Regions from separate parts of the Salimicrobium salexigens genome, predicted to be linked through region 2. Evidence: riboswitches for the same ligand, from Rfam matches in the RefSeq annotation. Region 2 holds a riboswitch; the other holds the start of a gene.

Region 1 (7,468 bases), on a different contig from region 2:
AAAGATCCCACTCCGACAACAAGCTTTCCCTTCCACTGATCTTTCGACAACTCAGGCAACACAGGTTCCAGTGAAGTTGTTGTAGTTATAACTATATCTGACTGAACGACCAGTTCTCCCAGAGCACTTACGTTGAATTTTACCTCCGGAAAAACCTGTTCAGCCCGTTCTTTAAAAGAATTTGCTTTATCTTTTGTCCGGTTGAATATATGTACCTCTTTAATATCACGCGCTGCAAGTGCTGAATGTAAATGGCTCCATCCCTGGGTCCCCGTTCCTATAATGCCCAGTACAGAAGCCTCTTCTTTTGCCAGGTACTTTACACCAAGACCACCGAGAGCTCCTGTTCGAAGCGCTGTAACCGCTATGGCATCACATAGGAAAAGAGGCTCCATAGTATACCTGTCATGGAGAACCATTATTCCATGCAGTGTATCTTTGCCGTATTTTTTGTTCCCGGGGGCTATCCCCGCCAATTTGGCGGCATAATATTCTCCGTGAAAAGCCGGCATAAGAAGTGCCGTGTTGCCACCGTCTTCTACATGCATCCGTTCCGGAGCTGTAAATTCTTCTTTATTATGTACATAAAACTCTTCAATAACATCCATCGTTTCTTTCATGGAGAAGTTGTTCTGAATTTCTTCTGCTGTTACTACTTTCACATAATCACTCCAGGCAACGGTTTTTAAAAATAATAACAGACTATTCAAAATAATGAAAGCACTTTCCTATAGTTTTTTCTTCATAGTTATAATTGAAAAATTCGTATGTATTTTTCCCTGCTTCATACTTTCAAGCACCTCTCAAATTGTATACTTTGTAATCTCACAATTAATGTAAAAAGAGTTTCATCTGGATGGAGCGTGGGTACATTCCCTAGGAAGACATAATGATAAGGAGGATTCGTGTGAGCGATAAAAAAAGCAGAAAACAGGAACAACTGGAACGTTTTACAGCTGATGATCGCGATAAAGAGATGACCACGAACCATGGAACGAAACTCTCTGAAGACGAATTTTCCCTGAAAGCGGGAGAACGCGGGCCTACTTTAATGGAGGATTTCCATTTCAGAGAAAAAATAACGCACTTTGACCATGAACGTATTCCGGAAAGAGCCGTACATGCCAGAGGCTATTCCGCCCACGGAGAGTTTGAGCTCTATGAGTCTCTGGAACAATACACAACTGCTGATTTTTTGACGGATACAAGCAAAAAGACCCCTACCTTCACCCGCTTCTCCACGGTTGCAGGCTCTAAAGGGTCAGCAGAACTGGCACGTGACGTGCGTGGGTTTGCAACAAAGTTCTATACAGAAGAAGGCAACTTTGACCTTGTAGGTAACAACATACCGGTATTTTTCATTCAGGACGCCATTAAATTTCCGGATCTCGTCCACGCGCTAAAACCCGAACCGCATAACGGCATCCCTCAGGCAGCAAGTGCCCATGACACATTCTGGGATTTCATTGCGAATAACCAGGAATCGGCACACATGATTTTGTGGGCGATGAGTCCCCGGTCCATTCCGAGAAGCTTCCGGATGATGGAAGGTTTCGGTGTAAACACTTTCCGACTGGTAAATAAAGAAGGAAAAGGTCATCTGGTGAAGTTCCACTGGAAGCCGAAACTCGGCGTACACTCCCTCGTATGGGACGAGGCACAAAAAGTGAATGGTAAAAACCCGGATTTCCATCGTGCCGATCTTTACGAAGCAATTGAAAATGGAGATTTCGTCGAATTCGAACTGGGACTTCAGATAATCGATGAAGGAGATGAGCATTCTTTCGATTTTGATGTTCTGGATCCTACGAAAGTGTGGCCCGAAGAAGAAGTTCCGGTCAAACGGGTAGGTAAGCTGACGCTGAACCGGAACGTGGACAACGTGTTTGCCGAGAACGAACAGGTCGCTTTCCACCCGGGCCACGTCGTACCTGGAATCGACTTTTCCAATGACCCGCTGTTACAGGGACGTCTGTTCTCTTATACAGACACTCAGCTGACACGTCTCGGAGGGCCCAATTTCCACGAAATTCCGATCAACCGACCCGTCTGCCCTTTCCATAACAACCAGCGCGACGGTATGCACCGAATGACGATTAACCGCGGTCAGTCGAGTTACCACAATAACTCGTTGGCGGATAACCATCCGCGTACTGTTCCTCCGGAGGAAGGCGGATTCGAACATTATCAGGAAAAAGTGGAAGGTGAGAAAGTACGCGCACGGAGCGAAAGCTTCAAAGACCACTTCTCTCAGGCCATCATGTTCTGGAACAGTATGAGTGAACACGAGAAAGGTCATATTAAAGATGCTATAAGCTTTGAACTTGGTAAATGTCAGCAGACAGCCGTCCGCGAACAGGTTGTGGATATGCTTTCCAATATAAGCGGAGATCTTGCTTCCTACGTAGCAGATAATCTCGGACTGGCAGCACCACAAAATCAGGCGGAAAATATAACAAAAACTTCTCCGGCTCTGAGCATGGCGAATACGGTACAGTCACCTGAAACCCGTAAAATTGCCGTGCTGCTTGCAGAAGGCTTCAACGGTGAAGAAGTTCAGGGAGTCCTTGACGGTATCGATAAAGCCGGTGCGGATGCTGAAATATTCAGTACCAAACTCGGTAAAATCAAAGCTGATAATGGGTACACGGTAGAGGCGGATCATACATTCCTTACCGGAGATTCCGTACTTTTCGATGCTGTGTACGTTGTAGGCGGCCCTGACCTCAGTGAATCTTACAAAATGAAGGCGAAGTACTTCACGAAAGAAGCTTACATGCACTTCAAGCCTGTCGGAGCGACTCACGACGGTAAAGACTGGCTCGAAGAAGCGGGCATGAGCGGACAGCCGGGAGTCATCACTTCAGATGATCTCGAGTCCTTTGGAGAAGACTTCATTAAAGCCGTAGCCGCACACCGTTTCTTTGATCGCGAATTAGTATAAATCAAAAACCCCGGATTCAGAGAATCCGGGGTTTCGTATGTCTTCAAAATCTGTTATGTAAGTCCTGATGTTATTTTGATAAATAATTGCGCAATCCTTCTGTTACTGCCTGAGCTACCTGATTCTGGTGGTCCCTCGTCTTTGCAAGATCCAGTTCGTAACCATTGGAAATATAGCCGAGTTCCAGCAATGCAGCAGGAGCCTTGTTACCACGAAGCACCTGGAAAATTCCATGAAGTGTGCCATCATCCTGATAACTTGTGCGTGCTGTGAGACGGTTCTGTATGGAGGCAGCGAGAGACGGAGACCCGTAGTAATAAGAGCTTATCCCTCTTGCACTTTCGTATTTGTGAGAATTGTAGTGAAGACTTACGAAAGCGTCTGCATTGTGACGGGCGGAAGATCCGGTGCGTTCGAAAAGCGAAACGTATCGGTCGGAGGTTCGTGTCATAATTACCTCCGCTCCGGCATACCTGAGTGCCCCTGCCACCGTCTGTGCGGTCTGAAGGGTTAAATTTTTCTCAAGCGTTCCATCTCTGCCTATCGCTCCGGGTTCGTACCCACCGTGGCCGGCATCTACAACGATCGTGGAATTCTTTAAAGAAGAAACATCTTCAGAGGGGGAAGCGGAATGGGACGCTTTAACAGCAGTGGCCCTGCCGGAACTTGTCAAAAATCCTGCAATCCACGCCTCAGAGCCGTTACCAAGTTGAACTTTTACCCAGCCATTTTGTTCTTCTAATTTCTGATACGTGTCCCCCTGTCCGGCGAACCCGACGATTGGAGTCTCTGTGCCCGGCCCTTGTCGAAGGTAAACGGTATCAGCCTGGACGATTATGTCTCCTGAAGCTGTCTGTCCGGAGGAAGCGGAATTTCCTGCTGATACAAGATAATGACCCGCTACCCAGCCACTTTGTCCATTATAATCAACATTCGCCCAGCCGTATTTCTCTTCCTGCACTGTTACTTCCGTACCCCGAGAGAGCGCTCCCAGCACTTCGGACTCGCTCCCCGGCGCTTCCCTCAAGTACAGAGAGGAAGCGTCCACCTGCTTCGTGGAGTGACTGTCTGCCGCTACTGCAAAAGTTCCTGTAAAAATAAATAAAAAAGTAAGTAATAGAGCGGTAATCTGTTTAATAATGACTATCCCTCCTTTTGTTTGCCGGGCCAAGGCCGGCAGTTATCATTATAACACTTTTCCATAAAACGAACACCCAGCGAATGGATTAATTCAGAATCTGGTCTTAAATACAGGTATAACAAAAGTCCATGACAAAAATTATCCCCCCAGGAAGTCGGACGATGCTGTCCGGTTCCAGGAGGGGGTTCGACGTATAAATAAAAAAGAACAACACTTCGCATCCTGCGGGCACGGCCCGCAGCAGTCTCCGTGTTGTTCTACAGAAAATCATTTCAATGAATTAACCGGTTCCTGTCTTCCCATTATCCGTGCTGTCCCGGTCTTTATACAGCTTAAATGCTTGCTACTTTCTTTTGCTGATAAATATCTATCATATTATGCAGTGCTGAACATTCGGCGTCGTCCAAAGGAATCATAGGAAGGCGTACGCTCCCTACGGAAACGCCCATGTAATTCAGGGCTTCCTTCACAGGTGAAGGACTCGGCTGGGCAAAAATAAGTTTCATCATAGGCAGAATGTAACCGTGCAGAGTAGCCGCCGTCTTCACATCCCCACGCTTGTAACTGTCTATCATATCTTTCATTTCGTCACCGATAACATGGGAAGACACGGAAATGACTCCGGCGCCCCCTACGGATAACATAGGTAACGTCAGGCTGTCTTCTCCAGTGTAAATGGAAAAGTCCTGAGGTGTCTGGCTGATGATACGCGTGGCAGCATCCAGATCACCGCTCGCTTCTTTTACAGAAACAATGTTCTTGATTTCAGCAAGCCTGATAATCGTATCGGGTTCAATGTTTACAACGCTCCGTCCGGGAATATTGTATAACATGACCGGGAGCGAGGTTGCTGCAGCAACTTGAGAAAAGTGACGATACAGACCTTCCTGAGAAGGTTTGCTATAGTAAGGAGCTACGAGCATAATGCCGTCCACTCCCACTGCTTCTATCCGTTTTGTCAGTTCTACAGAGGCTTTCGTATTGTTGGAACCGGTACCTGCGATGACCGGCACTCTTCCGTCTGCTACTTCCACTACAAAGCGGCAAAGCTCCACTTTCTCCTCAGCTGTCAAAGTCGGGGACTCTCCGGTCGTTCCGGCTACGACAAGTCCCTCCGAACCGTGGAGGATCAAATGCTCCACGAGATTTCTCGTCCGGTTATAATCGATGTCCTCCTGGTCGTCAAAAGGCGTCACCATGGCAGTCAATAATTGTCCAAAATTCATTGTTACACACCCTTTTTAAGATTTTTAGATTTAGGTGCGGAGGACCATAATAAAAAGCAACAACGGAGATCAGGGCCGCTGTTGCCGTAGAAACATGTATATCGTTTCTCCGTAAGATAGCCCTCCATATAGTCTCCTATATGACAGTTCTGCATCTTTTAAATACCAGAACCAGCGGTCAGAATCATGAGGTTTCTGCCACTTCGGCAATGTCCCCTTTCGATGCGATTCACCGAAGCCTCCGCTTCTCCCTGCATCTACTAATGGTTATTGCACCTCTACCCTTACTTCAAACATTATTTGAAATAAGATGTGGTATTGAATTACTTCCAACATACCAGAGCAGGGCCCTTTTTACAATCGATTCGTTTCAAAAAAATCTTTTATTTTCGTATTTCTTCAATGCCCATTGTCAGCTTTGTTTCGTTACACTGCAAGGTACTTGACCAGCTATTGAAAAGAGTAGGGTCCAGAACTTCATTCTTCATAAAGACGTCTCATTTTCTCAATCTCCTTCTCCACTTCCTGTTTAAGGGTGCGTGGAGATATAACCCGGGCCTTGTGCCCCCACTGAAGCACCCAGGTGACTAGTCCCGTACTCATCTTTCCTTCTGTGGATAGGAGAAAATACTCTTCGTCCACCTGTTTCACCGATACTTCGAGACCAAATCTGTCGAGCACTACATTCAAAAGGGACTGATGAAATTTTATTTCGACTTTCATATTTTCTCCGGAGAACATATGAAAACTTTGATTAACGTACTCCTGAACATCGAAGTCTCCTTTTTCAAACGTCTCATCGGCGATACGGATGTTTCTTATACGATCCAGACGGTAGTGACGCATCTCTTCTGTTTTACGGAACCAGCCGATCAAATAGTAGAAGTCGTTCTGCCAGATAAGGGCATACGGCTTCACTTCGTATTCGTCTCCATTCCTATGATATTCGAACGTTTTATTCATGTTGTATTTACCATACTTGAAGCAGACGACCCGCTGCTCGGAAATAGCCCGGTGCACATGATCTATATTGATTTTCACCTGATCGTAATCGTTCGCTGTCATCTGTGAAAATATAAGAGGGTCCGGGAGGGTCGCAGCAATATGTCTACTCGTTAATTTGCCCAGCTTTTTAATAAGTTTCTTTTTTTCTTCCTCATTAATGAAACGGGCAGACAAAATGGCATCATTCAACAATCGAAGCTGATACGTTTCAAACAATCTGTCCTGAAAACTGTAATATACTTTGCCGAATTTCCCCCTGTTTTTTATAATTTCATAACCGATCTCTTCCAACACGTTCATGTCACTTTTCAGGGTTCTCGCATCGAATTCTCTATCTACCCCGAAAAACTCCTGTAACTTACTGCTCATTTCCGTAATGCTCAGTTCGTTATTTTCGTCCGTCTCTTCAAAAAGGATACGTAACAACACTAACAGCCTGGTATTGTTGTTCAGTTCCAAACACTCACCCCTCGACGACTTCAAAATAGATTTGCTTCATATATCTTAAATTCATAGTAAAATTTATTCACACTGTTGTCTATGCTTAATCGTTAAAAATGCCCACAGTTCCCAAAGGTAAACATTTTTTTGTGTTTCTGGTAATTTTTTATAAAACAGTCGTATGTCCCTGTTTTCACTCATTAACTGAGTACGGATTTGAAATTGTTGTCACCGCCGGAGCGTGGGAGTATAATATTCCATTAGTCTATGCAAACTAAAGGAGGGTTATAAATGGTGGAACAGAACTACAACAGAGTTCTGGTTGCAGCATTGCTCATATCAGGATCTTTCATTACGATCCTTAACCAGACACTCATGATCACGGCCATTCCTCCAATTATGGAAGAAATGAATGTATCGGCCAACTCCGCCCAGTGGCTGACCACCGTCTTTATGCTCGTAAACGGAATAATGATTCCGATTACCGCATTTTTAATAGAAAAATTCACAACAAGACAGCTGTTTATGACAGCTATGACAATTTTTCTGGTTGGGACATTTCTTGGAGGTATCGCTTTTAACTTCCAAAGCTTAATCGTGGCACGCGTAGTTCAATCAGCCGGAGCCGGCATCATGCTCCCGCTGATGCAGACGGTCTTTCTGCTTATATTCCCGGTGGAAAAACGCGGAACGGCCATGGGGTACATAGGA
Region 2 (7,468 bases):
ACTCCATAATCAACAGCGGAATCCCGGCAGTGAGTAGCGCGAATAGATAAGGAACGATGAATGCACCGCCACCACTTTCATAAGCTGTAGCCGGAAAACGCCAGATGTTACCAAGGCCGATAGCCGACCCCATCGCTGCAAGCAGGAACCCTACCCGGGTGCCCCATTGTGAGCGATTTTCCATAGAAAAGACCTCCCTTTAGACTTCACCTGTCCCCCATGGCGAAAATTTAAAAGATTCGGACAAATGAGATTATTCTGTAATCTTGTATAAAGTATAATGGGAAATTTCAACTATGTCAAAAGAAAGTTTAACAAACTAATGTAAACAAAAAGACCGACACACGTCGGTCTTTAGGGGCACTCAGCTATTTGTTTCAGGTTTGAACAGGAAACCGGCTGCAACTACTACTAAAAGAGTCGCAAGCAGCGGTAACCACACACTTCCCAGCAGTGCAAAAAGAAAATACCCCGTCGAAGCGGCGACCGCTGCGATAATAGCGTACGGAAGCTGGGTCAGTACGTGATCGATGTGATGGGACCCGGCTCCCGTAGACGAAAGAATCGTCGTATCGGAAATCGGGGAACAGTGATCCCCGAATACGGAACCTGCCAGAACCGCGGACAATGCCGGCACGATGAAGGACGGGTCCGTGACCGCAGCGATTTCCCCTGCAATCGGGAGCATGATTCCGAACGTGCCCCAGGACGTCCCTGTTGCGAGAGCCATAAACCCTGCCGTAAAGAAAATAAGCAGGGGAAGATAGGCGACATTCAGGTTCGACGCCTGCACGAGTCCGGCAAGATACTCACCCGTACTGAGTTGATCGATCACTGAACCGATCATCCATGCCAGGACAAGAATGTAGATAGCCGGGAGCATCGCCTTAATCCCTTCCAGAAGCACTTTCCGGAGCGGAGACTTGCCGTAAGGGAGACCGGTGTACATCAGAATCGCAACGACAGCCGCTGTCAGTCCTCCGTAAAACAGGGAGAAATTGACGTTCGTGTTGGCGAACGTACTCAAAATATCTGCAGCACCTTCACTGGCCCGCACACCGGTGAAAATCATCAAACCTACTGTCATCACAACGAGTACGGCAATCGGCACGAGCAGGTGTCTGATATGGCCATTATCATGAGGATAGAACTCTTCATTAAGATCCCCGGGTATATCCGTATGCTTCGGATCGGTCAACTCCCCCGTCTCCTCCGCTCTTCGTTCGTGCTTTTTCATGGAACCGAGGTCCAGCTTCAGCATGATTGTGAGGAAGACGAGCAGCAGCGCGGCAAAGACGTAGAAGTTATAAGGAATCATCTGGATGAATGCTTCGAAAGCCCCGATATCCGTTATTTCATTCGCAGCGAGAATCGTACCGATTGTACCGATGATATAGGCACCCCAACTCGAAATCGGAGAAATCACCGTCACCGGAGCCGAAGTGGAATCGATATAATAAGCGAGTTTGGCTCTCGACACTTTCTGTCTGTCGGTAACCGGCCGGGCTACCTGACCGACGGCAAGAGCGTTGAAGTAATCATCAATGAAAATGATGATACCGAGCACTGCCGGCACTAAAGAAGCACTCCGCTTCGTCTTCACGCGGGAAATCGCCCACTTCCCGAACGCCCTGCTTCCGCCGGAGGCAGTCATGAACGCGGTCATGACGCCGAGCAGCAGCAGAAAAGAGAGCAGGTACAGGTTCCCGATATTCAGTGCCCCTTCTGTATAGAAAATCGTGGAGAATTCCTGCCACAGAAGACTGAGAGTCCCCGTTATGTCGAATCCGGTAAGCATAAACGCTCCGATGAGAATTCCGAGACCGAGAGACAGCAGAACCTGCCGGGTCGCTATGACGAGAATAAGCATAAGAACGGCCGGTATAAGAGAATAGATTGTTCCTTCCATAAAGTCGTACCTCCAAAATTTTTTTGGCATGGATCGACTACATGAACATAGGAGTAATCGAAGTTTTTTTGCATATAAAAAAACAATGACAGAAAATAATCCATCATTGCTTCAGCAATATGATTATCCTCCATGCGATCAGTAGCGCACCATGCATGTAACATGCATGACAGTACATCTTTTGTTCAAACATGTACCAGCATGGAAGGTGTGACGGTCCATCCATACTTCGGCAGGGCATCCTTTCCCGGGGGCTCTTCGCTGTCACGCTCGTTCCCGATACTGATATGTCCTGCACCTCTACCTCATCGTGGCGATAAGGTCACGCGTATTCAATTCGGATTAAATTCTATCAGCTTCCCTTCCCTATTGCAAGGGGACTTAAGCTTCAAAAAAAGAATTGCCGTCTCCAGCAATTCTTTTAAACCGGCCTATTACTAAAAAATGGACGGCGACGCCCTCGATACCGTTACCGGGAAGAATACTCTCCGGACTGCACAACTTCAAGCAGCAGATCGCGAAGCATTTCCGGCAGGTAATACGTTTTCGTCGCACTGTGACTGATTTCCGGGAAAAACTTCCCGAAACTGAACGTATCTGCTGTAGCCAGACTGTACCAGCGGTCCCGTTCGATCGGCTGACCGTCGAACCATACTTTACGCACGTGTTCGCCTCCGCCCGGGGAAGTGGCCGTTTCGATTTCAATACCTTCAAAAATCATTTTACCGATCACTTCTCCGCGGAACCCGAGCCCTTTCAGCGGAAATTCCGTCACCTGTTTCGTGTAGGCGGAGCGGACGACTTCGACGATTTCCTTGCCGCTCAAATGGACCTTGCAGGGGTTCATCGGGTGGGGACAGATTCGGTGCAGATCCGCGTACGTCACGGCTCCCTCATCCAGTCCTTCAAGAATGACACCGGCATTCAGCATAGCTATATCTGCCTCTGTCCAGCTGCGCAGTTCCTTCGTCAGTTCTCTCATCAGCGGTGTCTCATGGAACCAGTCCGCTGTCAGAGGAGTTTTCAGTTCCGCCACGGTCGAATAAAGACGCCGGTGCGCTTTTTCTTTTAAATTCTCGAGCCTTTCTCTCACTTCCGCACTTTCTTCAAGCGTATCGGATGCGACCGTGTACGCTTCCTTATTCACCAGTTTCTGCTTCGAATGATCCCAGTCTATAAAAATTTCACCGAGATGTGTCCCGTGCTTCCCAGCAGCCGTAAGCAGCACGCCATTGTGCTTCTCCCCTTCCGGAAGAAGGTGATGAGTATGACCTCCGATGATTACGTCAAGTCCGGGATAATCGGCAGCCATCTGCCGGTCCGTATGGTAACCGAGGTGGGAAAGAAGAACCACGATATCACTCTGTTCCTTCACTTCCTCCATATACCTGTCCATCATTCTCTCCGGTGCCTCCACTTTCCACCCGAGCAGCTGATAGAATACACGGAAAGGAGCAGTGAGCCCGATTATGCCGAGTTTCACACCGCTCGCAGTCTCCCTGATGACGTAAGGCTTCAGCCAGTCCGGATCTTCTTTTGACATAGGGAAAGCATTCGCGCAGGCTACCGGAAAGTCCGCTTCGTCGTACAGATGGTAAAGTTCCTGTTCCGCAAGGGTGATGCCTTCGTTGTTGCCGAAGTTCACTACATCATATTCGCTTGCATTCAGTAATTCCACGTTCCCTTTGCCTTTCAGTCCTTCTGCCACGGGGTGGAAGCGGTCCACGTGGTCCCCGTTGTCGAATACAAAAGAAGCTTCTTCTCTGTTTCTATGCTCCCGCCGTTTCTCTTCGATATAACCGGCGAGTTTCGGCCATTTTTCGAAATAACTGTGCAAATCGCTCGTATAGTAAATAAATATTTTCTCTATCATAATCTCTTCTCCTTATCATAATCCCTGAGAAATCAGACGGATACCTACGACAATCAGAAGAATGCGCAGCACCCATTCTATACTTTTCGCATTCATCTTACGATTCACGTACGCCCCGACCGTGCCGCCGAGATACGCTCCCGGAATGAAGAACAGTGTCCGATACCAGTCCACGTGACCAAGACTGATATGCGTCACGGAACTCGGGATTACGGCAAAAAATATCATGAACATCGAGGTGGCTGTGGCAATATGCGGAGGCAGCTGGAACAGCAGAATCATCGCCGGCACCATGAGCGACCCGCCTCCGATACCGAGCAGTCCGGATAACGTCCCGACCACGAAAGCGAGGACAAGACCGAGAGTAATCGGAACCGTATAGTGATACTCCTCCCCGGCTACAGTCCGGACCCCTTTCATCCCCTTCTTGAAGAGAGGCGTGGACCCCTGGCGCCTCGGCAGGAAGAAAAGAAGGGATACGAAAATCATAACTCCTCCAAAAATGAGGGAAAATACATCCGCATTGAGAAAACCGTTAATGTACGCCCCAAATATGCCGCCCGGGATACTTCCGATAAGAAACAGAGCCCCGAGTTTAAAATCGACCCTCTTATGCCGAATATAGGAAAGGGCGGAGGACATCCCGGTGAAAATCATAACGATAAGAGATATCGCCACAATCTTCTGCGGGGTGACCCACGAAAAAGCTTCGAAGAAATCGGACAGAAACAGCAGGGACGGTATTAGAATCACTCCGCCGCCAAGACCGGCTATACTTCCGATGAAAGCGGTAAGGAACCCGATAATCAATGAAATAATTATAAAAATCATAAATATGTACCCTCTTTATCTTTTATATTCAACTATACCCTTATTAGAACGATGATAACACAGGTTTTCAGTGAATGGAAAAAAGCACGGGCCCCTGAAGAGGCTCGTGCATAAATTGAAAATTTAACGGTTTATAAGTGTACGTGTTGAGAATCGAATCGGCGCATCAGAAAGCACCTGAACCACCACCGCCACCGCCTACTCCGGCACCACCACCGGCTCCGGCGCCTGTAGTCGCAGCCGAAACGGAGGCGGTCTGATCTGCCTGTCGGAAACTCTGATCAAGCGTCCCTGCAAGTATCATAAACATGGCGAGATCGTTCGCAGTTACGGCACTGGCGGGCAGATCGATGTCCGATTTTCTTTTTCCCGCGCCCACCTGATACAGATAGGCGGATATCTGATCTTTTTCTTCCCACTGTTGCCACTCTTCTCCCGTTTTAAGTGGTTCGAGCTCCTGCTTGAGCCGCTGCCCTTCAAACGTAAGGGGGCGATAGAGCAAAGCGAACAGGAGAAAGTAAAAGAATAACGCAATCGCGACCGCCATCCAGATGAATACTTCATAGACAGGAAACAGAATCGTAAAAGGCAATATGGCCAGCCCCGCCACTCCGGCCGTCCAGCGGGCTTTCGTATTCTTCTCGTACAGGTCGTACTGCTTCACTTCCTGTTTTACTGCTTCGCTCCACAGACGGAAGTTCTCCTGATAGGATTCAATGTGGCCCTCATCCTCCAGATATTCTTCCAGGTCTTCCACCTTGAATGTCCCATCCTCTCCCACTTCATCGAACAGCCAGTTCATCAGAAGCGTCTCATGGGGGTAATCGGTTTCCCGGTTCACTGCCCGGAATTCCTGCTCCGGCCCTTCCTCGACGTTTCCTTTCCTCACAACCTCAAGCAGGGCAGGAGTCATCATAGGAATCGTCACCTGACCATAGTTGCTGAACATAAGCATGGCGGGCAGGCTCATCGAAGTCTCCGGAAATCTTCCGGTGCCGCTTCTCTTACGTTCTGCTTCCCGCAGCGTTTCTTTCCTTCTCCGGAAACCGGTAAGGAACAGGACGAATGCCAGAAGGAAAAAAGCTCCGGTTATATAAGGACCGAGCCCGCTCCACAATTCGTAACGTTCCTGCCGGGCGATCATCTTCTCATTCAATTCCGCTTCCTCATCAAGGATTTCCGCCAGCATGGCTTCATCACTGGTCAGCTCCGCCTGCGGAAAAAGGGTGGCGTCATAAGCGACGCGTATGTCTCCGTTCTTCCCCTCCGGCACCTTCCCCATATCGAAAACCACTGTGCCGTCGGAACCGCTGTCCGCGGTATGATAAGCGGCATCATAACCATAAGCCGCTTTTGCTTCGGAAGGCTCCGGTGGTACAACCGTAATCGTCATGTTTTCATAATCCGATTCGTTACTACCGTCGAAAAACGGCCAGTAGAACTGGGCAACATCCGAATACACGTCCACCCCGCCCTCGATAACGTAAGTAAGGCGGACCGATACCGTTTCATCTTCACCGGAACGATGAACTTTATACAATTCATCTTCCTGTTCCACTTTGAGTTCTTTCCCCTGTTCAAAAGCCTTCACATCTTCGATCACTGCATTATCTTTAGCTATGAGCGTTCTCGAAATACCATTGAACTCTCCTTCGAATTGATACGTGTGCCGCTCTTCGACGTGAACCGTTCCGTCTTCTTGCAGCTCTGCCGTGATAGCAGTTTTTTCAATGTCATATTCCACCGCGAATGCATGCAGAGGAAAAGCAAGCATAAATAAGCTCAGCATGAGTATGATTTTTTTCATGGTTTCCCCTCGCTCTCTTCCTACTTCCTACGGTTATGAGCAAGAAAAGGTTTCAAGTGGTAAAGAAGTTGAAAGAAATCAGTTTTACATTAAACCGCAGTGAACCCCTAATACTTCGAAGCTTTTTCCACCATACTGAAATCATCCCGGCCGCCAACCGACTGCAGATCACTTTCTTCTTCACTTTTGGAAACCTTCCCGTCTTCTGCTAAAACTTTTCTCAGGGCACGACTCATCCCCGTCAAAGCAAGAACGAACAACACGAGAAAAATCAGCGGGATACCTACCAGCCAGTATACGTTCGTTTGCAGTGTACGAAAATACATACCTACCATGGAAGCCCACTCATAAGTGACGGGTACCGGACGCCCGGCCCCTAATCCGAATTCCGCTTTCGTTCCACCGAAAAAGAGTTCAAATACACCGAGGTGGCTTATAACGAGAACAGCCTGGACGTTCTGTCTCATGAACAGCGTAACCAGCCGTTCTTTCAGATGAGGAAGCAGATGAGAACGGAACAGATGAAACGGTCCTGCTCCGAGAGACCTGCTCGTCGTGATGTACTCCTTCTTCAAGATGGCGCTCGTCTCATTCGCTATGTAAATGGCGGCAGGAGGTGTCAATAAAATACCGATAACCAGCACCTCTGTGCCTAACCGGAACCCGAGCGTCGTTGGGAATCCGGACATGGGCTCCAGCAATAATGGTCTGAGAAAGTTGTAGGCAATGACGGAAGCCGGTATGAAATATAAAGCAGAAAGCGTGTTTTCAACGATTTTAGACTTCCCTTTATTTTTGAATCCAAGAGGGATGCCGAACAGGAAAGCAAGCGCGAAACTGAGAGCTCCTATAGAAAACACGCCCAGAATCGTATACTTGGCTCCTTTAAGAATGTAATAAACGATATGATTGCCATTCATATCCGTACCCAGAATCGAGTGTTCGAAGGGAGCAAAAGGAGGACCGACCATCTCCCCCTGTCCGTTTTCGAGGAAGGGAGTGTGACGCACATATGAATCGAAAAAATTCGCGTGAATCAGGCTGCCTG

The links. A riboswitch is a leader RNA that binds a small molecule or an ion and turns the genes downstream of it on or off. The one in region 2 is predicted to bind lysine.
Region 1: another riboswitch for lysine. It lies ahead of dapA (4-hydroxy-tetrahydrodipicolinate synthase); the one in region 2 lies ahead of BW931_RS06600 (Na+/H+ antiporter NhaC family protein).

The regions. Positions count from the first base shown of each region.
Region 1 is NZ_FTOK01000001.1:163,410-170,877, reverse strand. It holds gene BW931_RS00910 (ornithine cyclodeaminase family protein) at 1-662, opposite strand, end outside; gene BW931_RS00905 (catalase) at 890-2,944, shown strand; gene BW931_RS00900 (N-acetylmuramoyl-L-alanine amidase family protein) at 3,015-4,115, opposite strand; gene dapA (4-hydroxy-tetrahydrodipicolinate synthase) at 4,418-5,311, opposite strand; lysine riboswitch at 5,421-5,600, opposite strand; gene BW931_RS00890 (helix-turn-helix transcriptional regulator) at 5,789-6,775, opposite strand; gene BW931_RS00885 (MDR family MFS transporter) at 7,049-7,468, shown strand, end outside.
Region 2 is NZ_FTOK01000004.1:192,829-200,296, reverse strand. It holds gene BW931_RS06605 (sodium-dependent transporter) at 1-184, opposite strand, end outside; gene BW931_RS06600 (Na+/H+ antiporter NhaC family protein) at 365-1,909, opposite strand; lysine riboswitch at 2,044-2,220, opposite strand; gene BW931_RS06595 (bifunctional metallophosphatase/5'-nucleotidase) at 2,379-3,782, opposite strand; gene BW931_RS06590 (sulfite exporter TauE/SafE family protein) at 3,798-4,613, opposite strand; gene BW931_RS06585 (DUF2207 domain-containing protein) at 4,780-6,420, opposite strand; gene BW931_RS06580 (ABC transporter permease subunit) at 6,528-7,468, opposite strand, start outside.